DNA from 4 places in the Agrobacterium sp. 22-223-1 genome. Region 1 is predicted to be linked to each of the others. Evidence: predicted binding sites of a transcription regulator. Region 1 holds the regulator's gene; each other region holds the start of a gene.
What was found. The regulator PhoB, encoded in region 1, activates phosphate uptake and scavenging genes when phosphate is short. The targets are predictions, from matches to a motif close to TGTCATNNANCTGTCAT.

Region 1 (4,210 bases):
GTCTTGATCGCCTCCACGAGGTGCGGATGGGCGTGGCCCAGCGAGTTGACCGCGACGCCGGCTGCAAAATCCAGATATCGTTCGCCGCTTTCCGTGAACAGCCAGACGCCCTCGCCTCGCTCGAAGCGCAGGGGGGCTCTTGCAAACGTATCGAACAATGGCGCGGCGGCTTCGGCCATGGCTGTATCACTCCTTGCGCGGATGCGCTGTCAGACGGTTGTCAATAGGCTTCCGGGGTTATCCCTTGCCTGAAAATCAAAAATGCCGCCTCGCGGCGGCAGGGGCACTATTGTCACTTCGCCTGCCGATGTCAACAAAAGTCCGCGTTTCCCGGGCTTCTCAAGCCCTAGTAGGTAGCGACGGACGAGGCCCAAGGTGTTGCCTTTCAGACTCAACTCGCCAGCAAGTTGGGGAAAACCGGAAAATCGATTCGAGATGATTCCCGCGACTCTTGCCACGGAGTCTGCGTGGCACTAGGTTAATCGCTAATTACTAGACTGCATTGCGGCGGAACTAGTCACCAAAAATCAGGCAGAAACCACGCTCGCGGCACGCCCGCGAGGCGGAGAAGGATTCTGCCGACATTATACGCGACAAGCGGAGAAGCGGCATGAACTGGACAGACGAACGGGTCGAAAAACTCAAGAAATTGTGGTCCGAGGGGCTTAGCGCCAGCCAGATAGCAGCACAGCTGGGCGGTGTCAGCCGCAATGCCGTCATCGGCAAGGTCCATCGCCTCAACCTGCCGGGACGCGTGAAGGCCGGCGGCCCGGTCACGTCGGCGCGTTCCGCGCCCAAGCGCACCGCCGCCCCTGCCCCGCGCGCGACGAATTTCGCGACCCGCGTCAGCGCAGCACCTGCACGCGCCTTGAACCGCTCGAGCGCGGCAACCGCGCTGCACGAGGAGATCGATATCGAGACCGCCGAAGTTCTCGATTACGTTCCCTCCAAAAATGTCGTTACACCGATTTCCCGCCGCCTGACGCTGACGGAACTGACGGAGCGCACCTGCAAGTGGCCGGTCGGCGATCCGCTGAAGGATGATTTCCATTTCTGCGGTTGTGAAGCACTGGAATCTTCGCCCTATTGCAAGTTCCATGCAAAGCTCGCCTACCAGCCGGTAAGCGAGCGTCGCAAGGCTTGAGTGTTGCGGCACGCATTCGACACTCAAAAACTACGGGCCTTCGGGCCCGTTTTTTTATGGCAAAACTCAAGGTGGTTCCGGAATAGAGCGCACGCTGTCTAAGAGGCGCTCCCAATCCCTGTTCTCGCGCATTCTCCGGATGTAAAACCGCGATGCGCCCTTGCGGCAAGTGCTCTGAATTTGTCGGCGACGTGCCGCGCCCTTTCTCCTGTCAGGGTTTCACCGCGCAATCCGGCTTTCAGCAGACCGTCTGTCACCTTCAAAAGAACAAGGATACGCGTTTGCGGAAGGTTCAAAATCGAAAGGCCCGACACCATTCCGGTATCGGGCCTTCTGATTTTTTGGGAGTTTATCCCAAGTGAAACCATCGGTTTCGGTTTTCTCAGGCTTCCATTGAATATCCGGCGCCGCGCACGGTGCGGATGACATCCTGCATATGCGAAAAATTGAGCGCCTTGCGCAGGCGTCCGACATGCACGTCGACGGTGCGCTCATCCACATAGATATCGTGACCCCAGACGCCATCCAGCAATTGCGAGCGGGAAAACACCCGGCCGGGAGAGGTCATCAGGAATTCCAGCAGGCGGAACTCCGTCGGGCCGAGGCGCACTTCGCGGCTCTTGCGGTGAACGCGATGGGTCTCGCGATCCAGTTCGATATCGCCGCATTTCAGCACCGAAGACAAAACCTCGGGGCGGGCGCGGCGCAGCATCGCCTTGACGCGGGCCATGAGTTCCGGTGTCGAGAACGGCTTGACGACATAATCGTCGGCGCCGGTGGCAAGACCGCGAACCCGCTCGCTTTCCTCGCCGCGCGCCGTCAGCATGATGATGGGCAGGCGCTCGGTTTCCGGCCGCATCCTGAGCCGACGGCACAGTTCGATACCGGAAACGCCGGGAAGCATCCAATCCAGGATCAGAAGGTCCGGAATACGTTCCTGCAGCCTGATTTCTGCCTCGTCTCCACGGGGTATCGTGTCGACATCATATCCCTCAGCCTCGAGATTGTAACGAAGCAGGACGCTCAGCGCTTCCTCGTCTTCCACAACTGCAATCTTGGGCACCATATACTAACTCCGCAAGCCGCTGCCTGTCTGTTACTCGGTCACCGAACCGAGGGTGTTGGAACTGTCGTCCTTCGGACGCTCGCCTTCCGGCTGGCTGCCGGTGGTCATGTAATAGATCGTCTCGGCAATATTGGTGGCGTGGTCGCCGATACGCTCGATGTTCTTGGCGCAGAACAGAAGATGCGTGCAGGTGGTGATGTTGCGCGGATCTTCCATCATGTAGGTCAAAAGCTCACGGAAGAGCGACGTGTACATGGCGTCGATTTCCTCGTCGCGCTCGCGAATGGCATTGGCCTTCTCGGCGGAACGCGTGGAATAGACGTCCAGCACTTCCTTGAGCTGTACCAGCGCCAGTTCCGACAGGTGCTCGATGCCACGGGCGAGCTTGCGCGGCACGCCGGTGCCGGCAACCGCGATGACGCGCTTGGCGGTGTTCTTGCCAAGGTCGCCGACGCGCTCAAGGTCAGCTGCAATACGCAGGGTGCCGATGATCTCGCGAAGGTCTGCCGCCATCGGCTGGCGTTTGGCGATGGTGACGATGGCCTTGTCGCCGATCTCGCGCTCGGCGTGGTCGAGGATCGCATCGTCGGAAATGACCTTCTGGGCGAGCGCGGCATCGGAATTGACGAGCGCACGCACGGCGTCGGCGCACATCTGCTCCGCAAGACCGCCCATTTCGGCGATGCGGCGCGTCAGAAACTTCAATTCATCGTCATAAACGGAAACGATGTGCGAATGGGTCGTTGTCTGTGTCATGGTCTAGTCCTCCGGCTTGGCCTGCATGCGCGTACCCGGAAGCGGGCACGGCAGAAGCACCAGTCTTGTTCGGTTTCGATAAAGCGCCGGCCGGGATCAGCCGAAGCGGCCCATGATGTAATCCTGCGTGCGCTGGTCGTCCGGATTGGTGAACATCTTGTCGGTTTCGTTTTCCTCGACAAGATGACCAAGATGGAACATGGCCGTGCGTTGGGAAACACGCGCCGCCTGCTGCATGGAGTGCGTGACGATGACGATGGTGTAATTGGTGCGCAGCTCGTGGATCAATTCTTCGACCTTTGCGGTCGCAATCGGGTCGAGAGCCGAGCAGGGCTCGTCCATCAGGATCACTTCCGGGCTGACGGCAACTGCGCGTGCGATGCACAGACGCTGCTGCTGACCGCCGGAAAGACCGGTGCCGGATTCGTGCAGACGATCCTTGACCTCGTTCCAGAGACCCGCTTTCTGCAGGCTCTGCTCAACGATCTGGTCCATATCCGCCTTGTTGCGGGCGAGACCATGGATGCGCGGACCGTAGGAAATGTTTTCGTAGATCGACTTCGGGAAGGGGTTCGGCTTCTGGAACACCATGCCGACACGGGCGCGCAATTCCACGACGTCAATCGCCTGATCGTAGATATCGTCGGTGTCGAGCGTGATCTTGCCGGTGACCCGGCAACCGTCGATCGTGTCGTTCATACGGTTCAGGGTACGCAGGAAGGTGGATTTGCCGCAGCCGGACGGGCCGATAAGCGCCGTCACTGTATTTTCCCGAACGTTGAGGTTCACGTCGTAAAGCGCGCGCTTTTCGCCGTAATAAACCGAAACGTCCTTGCCGATCATCTTGTATGAGACTTCATTCATTTTCTTGTCCAGCGCCTTTTCAACTGCTGCTTCCGACAACATGTTCATTGCTCAAGCTCCCTCTACCAGCGCCGTTCGAAGCGGCGACGCAACAGGATTGCGCCAACATTCATGACGATGAGGAACAGAAGCAGGATGATGATAGCGCCGGATGTCCTTTCGACAAAGGCGCGCTCGGCTTCGTTCGCCCACATGTAAATCTGCACCGGCAGGGCCGTGGACGGATCCATCGGCGTTGTCGGATAATTCGCAACGAATGCCACCATGCCGATCAAGAGCAGCGGCGCCGTTTCACCCAGCGCGTGGGCGAGGCCGATGATGGTACCGGTCAGAATGCCGGGCATGGCGAGCGGCAGCACATGGTGGAAGATCGTCTGCAT
Region 2 (4,210 bases), 1.7 Mb from region 1:
AAGTGTTGCCCATCCCGCGGCCGCAAAACGGCGCGCCGTATCTCCCGATTTACGCATAACATGGTAAACAAGCGGTTATGGCAAGGGCAAAGGTGCTTTTTGCATCTCGCAAGCCGCTGGATTTGAAGCGATTTGCGATTTTTACTGCTGAAACCTCGCCGGGCGGAGCCTTGAAGGCTACGCCACGGGCGTGCAGACGGGTTTCGCAATCCACCGGGAATCAGGCGTCGGCCAAGATACGGTGGATTTTCGGCTGCTGCGCTTCGGCAACCGGAAGCGTGATGACAGCCCGCCAGGCATAACCCCGGGCGATTTCCTCGAATTCGAGATTACCGTCAAAACGGCCGGCCATATTGGCCAGAACATAGCGGAGATTGGCGCGGGGCGTGACGTGGAAACGGGTAAGCCAGGCTTGCAGAAGGGTGCGGAACCACTTCGGCAATTGTTCCTGCTGGCCGAAATCGACGATATGCAGCGAGCCGCCGGGTTTCAGCGCCGTAAGCGCCTGTTCGATCGCCTTTTCCCAGTCCGGTATCATCGACAGCGCATAGGGGATCATGACGCGGTCGAAGCCGTCGGGCTGGCCGAATTCGGAGGCGCGAAAAGCGGTGGCGTCGGCCACGCGCAGAATGGGGCGTTCCGCCTTGCCGGCGAAATTCTCGGCTGCGGTCAGCAGCATTTCGGCCGAAATGTCTAGGCCGAACAGTCTTGCCTGCGGAAATTTGCGGCTGGCCAGCAGCAGGTTGCGGCCGGTGCCGCAGCCGACTTCTAACAGCGTGCCGCCCTTCGGCACGTCGAGGCCGGAAATGGTCCGGTCACGGCCGAGAAGGTAATATTTGCGGGTGATATCGTAGATATGCCGCTGGTGGCGATACATGCGGTCCATCAGGCTCGCATGCGCGCTGTCTGCAAGGCCCACATTCTCGCCGACGGTTTTCATGCCATAGCCCTCTGATAGATATGGAAGCCGCCGTAGATGGCCGAGCGGTCCATGGCGTTGAGCTCATTGGAGCGCTCTTCGAGATAGACCCACTGGTTGCGGATATCGGGCGAAAGCCGGCCTTCGATGACGCTCTTTTCGGCCGCGGTGCGGAAGATGACGCGCGCGCCCGATGCGGCGGTGCGGCTGATCTGCGACCACAATTCGTTGAGCTGTGTGTCCGTCATCCAGTCCTGCGCATCGAGGAGGATATAACGGTCGACGGCGCTTGCCGGCTTTCTGGACAGAAGCTCGGTATAGGTGGCGTGGTGCACCGCGACGCGGGCCGTGTTGTTGCGGATCGTCTCGTAATATTCCGGCTTGAGATAGGCGGGCAGCGCGCCCTCATGCGGTTCGGGATAGCGGCGCGCAAAGGCCTGCCAGGCGAAATAATTATCGCTGAGCGGGAAGTTGCAGGCGAGCTTTTCCAGCCGCTCCTTCAGCACGGATGCAACCGTGCCATTGGCGGAAAGGCTGGCCAGCTCGTCATATTGCCGAGGCGGAATGCCGAGGCCGAAGAGCGAGCTTTTGCGCTTCGTCAGCCAGCGCACGACCGGCTTGTCGAACAGCGGTGCCACCTTGCTGTCGAAAAACTGGCGCTGTTCGTCCAGCGTGCGGGTCTTGGCCATTTCGGTGAGTTTCACGCCGTGCAGCCGGGCCATGAGATGGCCGGCGCCGATGAAACGGCCGAGCAGGCCGGTGCGATAGATATTCCTGTCGAAGACAGAGATGCGGCGGCGGCCGGAAAGGGTGCGCTTCGACCAGTAAGCCTTGGTCGTGGCGTCGAGATGCTCGGCGATGAAGCGGTCGTAGCCGTGGCTGTTGCTGCGCGTATTGGCGCGGCCGAAGTGACGCACCACGTCCTGATGGGCAGGCAGATGGCGGAAGGCGGCGAGCTTCAGCTTGTTCAGCGCGATGTGGTGCGGGTTGAGGTCCACGACATCGATGCTGGCCGGATTGCGCGAGAGATAGGCCAGCATGTTGCAGCCGCCCGAGCCGATGGTGACGATGCGATGACCTTCGCCAAGCTCCATCGCTTCCATGTCGATTTCCGGGTCTTCCCATATCTGCGGATAGACGAGGCCGGAAAAGAGGACGCCGAAGAAGCGCTCGGACAGACCGCTTTTGGAGAGTGCCTTGTGCTGGAGCAATGCGGACTTCAGTTTCGTGTTCTTGCTGAAGCCGGTCTTGGGTGCCGCACTCGTCATATGTTCACCTCTCAGTCGATTGAGAGGCGTCTACAGCCGTGACACTACAATTTGATGACAGGGGCTGTGGGCAAAGGCGGGGAATAGGGGTGTCGGTGGAAAACCAGCCCGCGCCGCCCAATCAGGATGACGAAATGAAAATACCCGGCGGCTTAAGAAAAGCCGCGCGGCTGCATTCGCATAACAGAGCCGGAGGCCATCACTTGCGCAGAACGTGCAGCATGCCCTTGCGCTTGGCGTCGTAATAATAACCGCGCGCGTAAAGCCGGACTGCGTTGTCGCGGTCGTTGCCTGCCACAACCCATGCGCCGCGCAGATATTTGACGGCGTATTTGAGGTTGGTTTCGGCATCGAACAGGCCGGAGGCGGGGCCATCGAAGCCCATGGAGCGGGCCGTGGCGTGCCGGATCTGCATCAGGCCGAAATTGCCGCTGCTATAGGCGCCGGGATTATACATGCTTTCGCGCCGCACCACGCGGTGAACCAGATCTTCCGGCACATCATACATGGTGGCGTATTTGGTAATAAGGCCGCTCAGCTTTTCGCGTCCGGCCGGGGCCGAATTGAGCGGCGTCGTCATCGATTCGTTCTGGCGGATGGCGGCCAGCGCGGCATTGGTCGGGCCGGCGGCATAGGCCAGAACCGTGCTGTCCGGCTTCGGCAGCGGAATGACTTTGCGTTCCGCAGTCAGCTCGGTGCCGATGGAGGGCGAACCGGGCGGCGGCGGTGCGGGCGGGAAGCTGCCCTTGACGGCAACCACCTGCGGCAGATCGGCAGCGGCATTGTGGGCAGCCGGCTTGGCCGCCACGTCAGCCGTTTCGATGGCTGCGGCCGCCGCAGTGGCGCTTGTCGGTGCGAGCGCCGTGGCCGTGGTCGGCGCAGATGTCGTCACACCAGCTTGGGCGACTTCGTTCTGCTGCGGCTGCATCTGGGCGGCGATGGCTGCGGCTGCAGCAATTTCAGAAGCCGGCGGCAGCGCCACGCGTCCGCCCTTAACGGCGACGGCGGTAGGAAGTGCTGCAGGCTGGGAAGGGGTTGTGGTTTCGGCGGTCTGCACCGTTGCTGCTGCCGGGGTCGCGCCCGCTGCTGCTTCGGCCGTTGCCGGCTGCGCCGATGTTTGCGCAGGAGTGGTCGCGGGATTGACTGTTGCGATCTTCGGGCCGTTCGGCCCTTCCTTTGCGGTATATTCGACGCTGGTGCATGCGCTTAATGCCAGTGCCAGACCCACGGTGGAAGACAGAAGAAGTGCACTTCTTCCGCGGAATTTTCCCGAATTTCGCATGTTGCCGCCTTCGTTATGCCTGTCTTTCGATACCCCCGCGTCGAGCGAAGCAGGCAGTGTCCCGTCGCGCCTTCATTAACCTATTGTAAGGATAGCGGCAAGCCGGGACGTTTCTCCCCGGCTTTCGGGCGGTTTTTCAGGCCGCGATGCGCCTGTATCCGGCGCTGACGGCGCGGCCGGAAATGAAGTGGGTGCGGTATTTCGGTCGGATTTTCTTATCGCCCGACATGCGGCGCACCATCGCCAGAGTAGGCCCGGCAAACAGCGCCTGCGCGGTCAGAATCACCAGCGCCAGAAGCAGGATGGCGGCTTGCGCCGTGGCAAGCGTTTCAATTGCATTGCCGGAGGTGGACACGAATTGCGGCAGCAACGCCAGAAAGAAAGCGAAGTAGCGCGGGCGCAGGGCGGCAATGGCGTAACAATCGCGGAAAATGCCGCTCCAGGATTTGCCCGGAAGATTGTCATTATCGGCATTGGCGGCCTGGGCGGCAGGCGTGGCGAAGGTCCACAGAAGGAACAGCATCAGCCAGCCGATGCCGGCCCATTGCACGATTTCCACGAAGGATTGCGGCAGCCAGGCGAGACCGGCCACCGGAATGGCGGAAATCGTCATGGCCGTGACGATGCCGAGCGCGCCGCCGCTGACGGAGGCGAAGACCGTCTTTTTGCCGCGAATGGCGGCATAGGAGGCGACAGAGAATACAAGGGGAGAGGGGAGTGCGAACACAACGGCACATGCTG
Region 3 (4,210 bases), 250 kb from region 1:
CCTTAACATCGCATTGGTCTCGACAATCATCGGCACGGGTTTTGCCTTCGTGCTCTGCTTCTTCGCCTCCACCAACCTTGTCGGCGCCGGCCTCGTGCGCTTTGTGGTGCGCCGGGTCATGGAAGTGCTGCGCGCTTTTCCGGAAATCGTCGTCGCCGGGTTGCTCACCGCCATCCTGTCGATCGGTCCAATCGCCGCGATCATCGCGATTTCTGTCCACACGATCGGCGCTCTGGGCAAGCTGTTCTTCGAAGTGGTTGAAAATGCCGATATGAAGCCCGATGAAGGCCTGCGCGCCGCCGGCGCCAACTGGCTGGAGCGGGTGCGTTTCGCCATCGTACCGCAGGTTCTGCCCAATTTCGTGTCTTACGCGCTGCTGCGCGCCGAAATCAACGTGCGCGCCTCCACCATCATCGGTGCCGTGGGCGGCGGCGGCATCGGCGAGGTCTTCCGGCTTTCGATCGGTAACGATCATGCGTCGAAGACCTATGCCATCATCATCCTTCTGCTGATCACCATCATCGCCGTCGACCAGTTTTCCAGCTGGCTGCGTCGCAGGTTGATCGGCCATCAATCCTTCGAATTCGGACGGGGAGCGGCCTGATGTCGTCCAGCTTCATTCTCAACACCGCCGACCGCGAGAGGCTGACGGCCGCGCATCCGCAAGTGTTCAATCGCAGTTTCATGCAGCGATATGGCCTGCTCGTCGGCCTTCTCACTGTCACCGTTTATCTCATCGGCTGCTTTTTCTTCTTCAATGTCGGTCCGGCCTTCATGCAGGGCCGATGGGATCGTGCCTCGAGCTATATTCAGGACTGGTATTCCTGGCGCGCCCAGCCGCGCCTGCGTTTCGAAGACGGCAAGGTGGAGCCGCAATGGTCCAGCCGCGGACAATATCCGGTCGATGCAAAGATCGACTGGCTGCAGCCCCTGTCGGGCGGTGGCTACAGCGTCGTTTATGCGGGCCTGGAAAACCGCCTCGACGTGACCCCGACCCGGGTGGATGTCTATGTCGACGGCAAGAATTATCCCGTCATCATCAATGGAGAACAGGCCCAGGTATCCGACGATGTGCCGCAGGAAATCCAACAGGACGGCAACAAGGTTCTCGTGCATTTTGGTTTTGCCGGACAGGCGGAAATCCGCACCAGCCAGGTCTATGTCCAGCGCCGCTTCCTTGGATGGGCGAATTTCCTGTTCGACACCACATCGGAATTCTGGGGCAAGGGCTATGGCGAACTCGCCGCTCTCGCGCTGTGGGGAGAAAGGCTCGATCCCGAGCGCTCCAATATCGGCCATATGGTGGATGATTTCCTCGACAACAGCGTCTGGCAACATGCCGATATTCTTTCCAAGCTGATGCAGACGCTGGTCATGGCCTTTGTGGGCACGCTGTTCGGCACGCTCGTCGCCCTGCCGCTCGCCTTCATCGCCGCGCGCAACATTACCGCCAACAGGGCCGCAAATTGGGGCATGAAGCGGCTGTTCGACTTCCTGCGTTCCATCGACATGCTGATCTGGGCCCTGTTCTTCACCCGCAGCTTCGGTCCCGGACCGATCCCCGGCATCGCCGCGATCTTCTTCACCGATACCGGTGCGCTCGGCAAGGTCTATGCCGAGGCGCTGGAAAATGTCGACGACAAGCAGCGCGAAGGCGTCAAATCGGTCGGCGCTTCCCCGATTGCCGTCAACCGCTTCGGTGTGCTGCCGCAGGTCCTGCCGGTCTTCATTTCGCAGTCACTCTATTTCTGGGAAAGCAACACCCGCTCCGCCACGATCATCGGCGCGGTGGGCGCGGGCGGCATCGGCCTGAAACTGCTGGAAGCGATGGGCACCAATGCCGACTGGGACAAGGTCGCCTATATGGTCCTGCTCATCCTCTTCGTCGTTTTCCTGTTCGACCACATCTCCAATTCGCTGCGTTCACGCCTGATCGGCAAAACACAACACTAAGTCTGAAGGGATGGAATGGCGAACGTCGTAATGATGTTCGTCATCTCCGCCGGACACTTGCGCGGTCCCGATTTATGCCGCCCCTATCCCGTCATCATCTCTGCCTGTGTCTTCAGCACATTCGGAAGCTTGCCGCATTTCCAAGGCGCTTTTTTCCTTCGGCATCATCATTCTGTCACGGAAACCAATTACCTCGCACTCCTGACCTTGCGGGAAGCCGGCGAGTCACGCCAAATAGCTTCTCATCCCTGGTCTCCCATGACACTGAAGAGTGCTTGCCGTGCGCTATGCCATCTATTTTTCTCCGGCTAAAGATCACCCGCTAACTGAGGCAGCGTCACGCTGGCTGGGCCGCGACGCATTTTCCGGCACGCTGCATGACGACCACGACGACTATGCCGACATGACGGAGGAGCCACGCCGTTACGGTTTCCACGCGACCCTGAAGGCTCCTTTCGAACTTGCCGAAAAATATAGCGAAGCGGAGCTGCTCACGGCCTTCGAAGATTTCGCGGCCAGCCAGTCCACCTTCGAAATTCCGCGTGTCGTCGTCGGTGCACTCGGGCCCTTTTTCGCACTGATCCCGGACCGCACCTATCAGCCGCTGCAGGATTTTGCCGCCGAGATCGTCGATCATTTCGACCGGTTTCGCGCGCCTCTGTCCGAGACCGATATTGCCCGTCGGCGACCACAGATGCTGACGGAGAGCCAGCGGCAAAATCTGTCGCTCTGGGGTTATCCCCATGTCATGGATGATTTCCGTTTTCACATGACGCTGACCGGCCGCATCGACGAGAGCGAGCAGCCCGCCATGCACGAGGTGCTTTCGGCGCGGTTTTCCGAATTCACCGATCGACCTCTCAGCATTTCCAGCCTCGCTTTGTTCATTGAAGAAACGCGCGGCGCGCCCTTTACCGTTCATAGCTGGCACCCCCTTGGCCAGCCACCAAAGAAAGATGCGAACCCATGACCGAGCACGCCCTTTCCAATGCCCGTATCGTTCTGGAAGACGATATTATTCTGGGCTCAGTCCTGATCCGTGACGGCAAGATCGCCGATATCAGCGAAGGTGCTTCCAAAACCGGCGAAGACCTGGAAGGTGATTATTTGATCCCGGGTCTGGTGGAACTGCATACCGACCATCTTGAGCAGCATTATTCACCGCGCCCCGGCGTGATCTGGGACAAGATCGCCGCCATTCAGGCCCATGACGCACAGGTGGCCGCCTCCGGCATCACCACCGTATTCGACTGCCTGCGGCTCGGCTCGGATGAAGACGGCGGCTTCAAGAAGGGTGAAATGCGCGAAATGGCTGACGCCATCGAGGCCGCGGCAGATCAGAACCGCCTTCGTTCGGATCACCTGCTGCATCTGCGCTGTGAAGTCGCTTCCTCGGATGTGCTGGAACATTTCGAAGATTTCGAAACCGATCCGCGCGTGCGGCTGATTTCCCTGATGGACCACTCCCCGGGGCAGCGCCAGTTCCAGTCGATGGATCAATATATCTTCTATTACCAGAAGAAGCGTGGGCTGAGCGACGAGGCTTTCGCCGAGTTCGTGCGGCGTCGGCAGGCGGCGTCGGCGGAATATTCCGCCAAGCACCGCGATTATCTGGCCGCCCGCTGCGCCGAGCGCGGCATTACGGTCGCAAGCCATGACGACGCCACCGAAGCGCACGTCGGCGAGGCTATCGGCCACGGCGTGAAGCTGGCGGAATTCCCCACCAGCGTCGAGGCCGCAAAAGCTTCGCACAGCGCCGGTATGAGCGTGCTGATGGGCGCGCCGAACATCGTTCGCGGCAAGTCCCACTCCGGCAACATCGCCGCCCGCGACCTCGCGGAGATCGGCGTGCTGGATGTTCTTTCTTCCGACTATGTGCCCTTCAGCCTGCTCTTCGCGCCATTCCTGCTCGCCGATCAGGTAGAAGCCATCAGCCTGCCGGAAGCGCTGCGCATGGTCACCGCCACGCCGGCGCGCACCGTCGGCCTTCTCGATCGCGGTCGTATCGCGACGGGATTGCGGGCCGATCTGGTCCGGGTTCACCGCGAGGATGGTGTGCCGGTCGCCCGTTCCGTCTGGCGTCAGGGCAAGCGCGTGGCATGACCGATGATGGGCAGGATAGCCGGCGCGCGGCATCGCCCGGCACGATGATCGTGATTGTCGGCCCGAGCGGGGCCGGCAAGGACACGCTGATGGACTATGCCGCAGCGCGACTGTGTGGGCGGCCGGGCTTTCACTTCACCCGCCGCGTCATTAC
Region 4 (4,210 bases), 1.3 Mb from region 1:
CGGCGCATCTTGCGGGCGCTTTCGGAATCGCGCGAGCCGAAATTGGAATGGCTGGCGAGGGCGATCTTCGGCGTGATGCCGAAGCGGCGGATTTCCTTGGCCGCGAGAATGGCCATTTCCGCCACTTCCTCGGAGGTCGGATCGTAATTCACGAAAGTGTCGGTCAGGAACAGCGCACCCTGCTGGGTGATGAGCAGGCTGAGGCCGGCGAAGGAACGCACGCCTTCCTGCTTGCCGATGATCTGGTTCACGTCGCGCAGGTGGCGGTCGTAACGGCCTTCGAGGCCGCAGATCAGCGCATCCGCTTCGCCGCGCTTCACCGACAGTGCGCCGATGACGGTCGTGTTGGTGCGCACGATGGTGCGGGCTGCTTCCGGGTTGATGCCGACGCGGCCGACAAGGGCGAAATAGTCATCGACATAGTCGCGGTAGCGCGGATCGTCTTCCGGGTTGACCACGGCGAAATCCGTATGCGGGCGAATGCGCAGGCCGAAGCGCTTCAGGCGCGTTTCGATGATCTGCGGGCGGCCGATGAGGATCGGAATGCCGGTGCCTTCTTCCAGAAGCACCTGGGCGGCGCGCAGCACGCGCTCGTCTTCGCCCTCGGCAAAGATGATGCGCTTCTTTTCGGCGGCCTTGGCGGCATTGAAGACCGGCTTCATGATGAAGCCGGAGCGCCAGACGAAACGGTTCAGCTGGTCGAGATAGGCTTCGAAATCGGTGATCGGCCGGGCGGCGACGCCGCTTGCGGCCGCAGCGCGGGCAACGGCGGGCGCAATGCGCAGAATGAGGCGCGGATCGAAGGGCGAGGGGATGAGGTAGTTCGGGCCGAAGACCGGCGTTTCGCCGCTATAGGCCTTTGCGGCCACTTCGGAGACTTCCTCCCGCGCGAGTTCGGCGATGGCCTGCACGGCGGCCATCTTCATTTCCTCGTTGATCGTGGTCGCGCCGCAATCGAGCGCGCCGCGGAAGATATAGGGGAAGCAGAGAACGTTGTTGACCTGGTTCGGGAAATCCGAGCGGCCGGTGCAGATCATCGCATCCGGACGGGCCGCACGCGCCGCCTCCGGCATGATTTCCGGATTGGGGTTGGCAAGCGCCAGGATCAGCGGGTTTTCCGCCATGCGCTCCAAGAGTTCCGGCTTCAGCACGCCGGCGGCGGAAAGGCCGAGGAAGACGTCGGCGCCGTCGATGGTTTCGGCCAGGACGCGCTTGTCGGTCTTCTGGGCGTAAACTTCCTTCCACTCGTCCATCAGCGTGTTGCGGCCGTCATAAACGAGGCCTTCGATGTCGTGGACCCAGATGTTTTCTTTCTTCGCGCCCATGGCGACGAGGAGGTTGAGGCAGGCAAGCGCCGCCGCACCTGCACCCGAGGCGACGATCTTGACGCTCGAGAGCGATTTTCCGGCGAGTTCCAACGCATTGGTGACGGCGGCGGCGACGATGATCGCGGTGCCGTGCTGGTCATCGTGGAAGACCGGGATATTCATCTTTTCGCGCAGCTGACGTTCCACCTCGAAACATTCCGGCGCCTTGATGTCCTCAAGGTTGATGCCGCCGAAGGTGGGCTCCAGCGCTGCGATGGTGGAGACCATGTCGTTGATGCCGGGCGCATCGATTTCGATATCGAAGACGTCAATGCCGGCGAATTTCTTGAAGAGAACGGCCTTGCCTTCCATCACCGGCTTGGAAGCGAGCGGGCCGATATTGCCGAGGCCGAGCACTGCCGTGCCGTTGGAAATGACGGCGACGAGGTTTGCGCGGGCGGTATATTCCGCCGCCGTTTCCGGATTTTCATGGATGGCGAGGCAGGGGGCGGCTACACCCGGCGAATAGGCAAGCGCCAGATCGCGCTGGTTGCCGAGCGGCTTGGTGGCCTGGATTTCCAGCTTGCCGGGGCGCGGATAGCGGTGGAAAAAGAGCGCCTGTTCCTCGATATCGGCCTTTGCCGTGTTGGCGGGCGTGTTGTTCTTATCGTGAGAGGTCATTCTTCCACCGTCATGTCTGGTTCAATTCCGGCCCCCTGAATACAACAAACTTCCCCGTGGTACAGCCGTTATTTGACCGTACCTTATGCAAATGCGGCCATGGCTTATTCGCGTTTTCGTGAAGGCTTTCGTCATATTCCCTATAAAAACCGGCGTCTGTCATGTTGCTGAAACACGAGTCTGGTTCTGAGAGGTAAGAAAGCCGCAGGGACGCAACCGAACAGGGGGATGAAATCCGTGGCCGGTCAAATCGAAACCAGACAGTTCAGAACGCTTTTCATTTCGGATGTTCATCTTGGCTCCAAGGCGGCCAAGACGGACTATCTGCTCGACTTCCTGAAACATCACGAGGCCGAGACGATCATTCTCGTCGGCGACATCGTCGACGGCTGGCGTCTGCGCCGCAGCTGGTACTGGCCGCAGGGCTGCAACGACGTGGTGCAGAAGCTTCTGCGCAAGGCCCGCAAGGGAACGCGCATCGTCTATATTCCCGGCAATCACGATGAATTCCTGCGGGAATTTCCCGGCATGCATTTCGGCGGCATCGAAGTGGCCGAACGCATGATCCATGAGGCGGCCGACGGCAAGAAGTATCTCATCATCCATGGCGACGAGTTCGACGTGGTGGTGCGCAACGCCCGCCTGCTCGCCTATCTCGGCGACTGGGCCTATGATGCGGCGATTGCGCTCAACATCGCCATCGCCGCCGTGCGCCGCCGCATCGGCCTGCCTTACTGGTCGTTTTCGGCCTGGGCCAAGCTTCAGGTCAAGCACGCCGTCAACTTCATCGGCGAATTCCAGCGCGTGGTGGCCGAAGAGGCGCGCCGCAACAATGTCGACGGCGTCATCTGTGGCCACATTCACCATGCGGTGATGGAAGACATGGACGGCATCCGCTACATCAACACCGGCGACTGGGTGGAAAGCTGCACGGCGATTGCCGAAAACGCCGATGGCAGCTTCGAGCTGATCACCTGGATGCAGACGAGCGACGTTACCGCCGAGCAGGCATCGGACGAGATGGAGCCGGTGGATATTCCGGGGCTGATCGGGAAGCACGCGGCCTGAATTGGGGCGTTTGACGGGCGCTGACGATAGGCTCGTATGGAATGCCGCATTCGATGAGTGGCAATATCCGCACACCGTCATCCCGGCCTTGAGCCGGGATCCAGCGCGATCAAGTCTTTGATCGCGTAAGACTCTTCTCACCGCGCAGACGCGCCGTGGCTGGATGCCGGATCAGGTCCGGCATGACGGAGGAGAGGTTCTAAAATCTTCCCTGTGACTCTTTGAGTAAGGCATGCGGAAGATACCGCCTTGGCGCGCGGTGCCTGAGCGAGACTTCTGCAATTCCGGCGGGGCCGGATAACCACGCCTTCCTCATAGACGAGCCCTTCCGTCATTTAAGGCGAGCGGGTGCGTTTTTTCGCCTTCTCCCCGCCGGGGAGAAGGTCGCGGCAGCGGGATGAGGGGGCAAGCTCTCGGCCCATCGTTGACCTCTCCCCCTCATCCGACCCTTCGGGCCACCTTCTCCCCGGCGGGGAGAAGAAACAAGGGGCGACGTTGTGGATCACTTTGTCTCACTGCTTCCAATACCAGCGACTTACCCCCACAGTTCCGGCCGCGCCGGATAAACCAGCGAACCCTCATAAACCAGTCCCGGCTCACGATCCTGCGCCAACAACAGCGGTCCGTCGAGATCGGCAAAGGCTGTACCCTGCGCCGCCAGCACGGCCGGCGCCATGCCGAGCGAGGTGCCGAGCATGCAGCCGACCATGATGGTGAAGCCGAGCCTTTCGGCCTCGGCCTTCATGATGAGCGCTTCGGTCAGGCCACCGGTCTTGTCGAGCTTGATGTTGATCGCATCGTAACGGTCGCGCAGGGCGGCGAGGTCGCGGGTGGAATGCACGCTTTCATCGGCGCAGATCAGCACCGGATGGTCGATGCGGGCGAGGATGTCATCCTTGCCGGCGGGTAGCGGCTGCTCGATCAGCGATATCTTCAGCTCTGCCGCAAGTCTCAGATAATATTCGATATTATAATCGTTCCAGCCCTCATTGGCGTCGATGATGATGCGCGCTTCAGGTGCGGCGGCGCGCACGGCCCTTAGACGCGCTTCGTCGTCCGCCGTGCCGGTCTTGATTTTCAGCAGCGGGCGGCCTGCGTTTTCCGCCGTCTTTGCGGCCATGGTCTCGGGATCGGCAAGTGAGATGGTGTAGGCT

Region 2: the regulator PhoB is predicted to act here: its motif matches at 2,231-2,247, upstream of ACQZ60_RS10440 (BtaA family protein).
Region 3: the regulator PhoB is predicted to act here: its motif matches at 2,116-2,132, upstream of ACQZ60_RS00520 (DUF1045 domain-containing protein).
Region 4: the regulator PhoB is predicted to act here: its motif matches at 2,146-2,162, upstream of ACQZ60_RS08065 (UDP-2,3-diacylglucosamine diphosphatase).

What each region holds. Positions count from the first base shown of each region.
Region 1 is NZ_JBNWCN010000001.1:363,554-367,763, reverse strand. Features, by position in the region: gene ACQZ60_RS01820 (aspartate aminotransferase family protein) at 1-179, opposite strand, end outside; gene ACQZ60_RS01815 (GcrA family cell cycle regulator) at 611-1,144, shown strand; gene phoB (phosphate regulon transcriptional regulator PhoB) at 1,527-2,210, opposite strand; gene phoU (phosphate signaling complex protein PhoU) at 2,241-2,966, opposite strand; gene pstB (phosphate ABC transporter ATP-binding protein PstB) at 3,063-3,878, opposite strand; gene pstA (phosphate ABC transporter permease PstA) at 3,893-4,210, opposite strand, start outside.
Region 2 is NZ_JBNWCN010000001.1:2,095,215-2,099,424, reverse strand. Features, by position in the region: gene ACQZ60_RS10445 (class I SAM-dependent methyltransferase) at 221-940, opposite strand; gene ACQZ60_RS10440 (BtaA family protein) at 937-2,187, opposite strand; gene ACQZ60_RS10435 (transglycosylase SLT domain-containing protein) at 2,387-3,469, opposite strand; gene ACQZ60_RS10430 (LysE family translocator) at 3,606-4,210, opposite strand, start outside.
Region 3 is NZ_JBNWCN010000001.1:109,402-113,611, reverse strand. Features, by position in the region: gene phnE (phosphonate ABC transporter, permease protein PhnE) at 1-604, shown strand, start outside; gene phnE (phosphonate ABC transporter, permease protein PhnE) at 604-1,953, shown strand; gene ACQZ60_RS00520 (DUF1045 domain-containing protein) at 2,234-2,923, shown strand; gene ACQZ60_RS00515 (alpha-D-ribose 1-methylphosphonate 5-triphosphate diphosphatase) at 2,920-4,056, shown strand; gene phnN (phosphonate metabolism protein/1,5-bisphosphokinase (PRPP-forming) PhnN) at 4,053-4,210, shown strand, end outside.
Region 4 is NZ_JBNWCN010000001.1:1,623,634-1,627,843, reverse strand. Features, by position in the region: gene ACQZ60_RS08070 (NADP-dependent malic enzyme) at 1-1,988, opposite strand, end outside; gene ACQZ60_RS08065 (UDP-2,3-diacylglucosamine diphosphatase) at 2,217-3,056, shown strand; gene dgcA (N-acetyl-D-Glu racemase DgcA) at 3,592-4,210, opposite strand, start outside.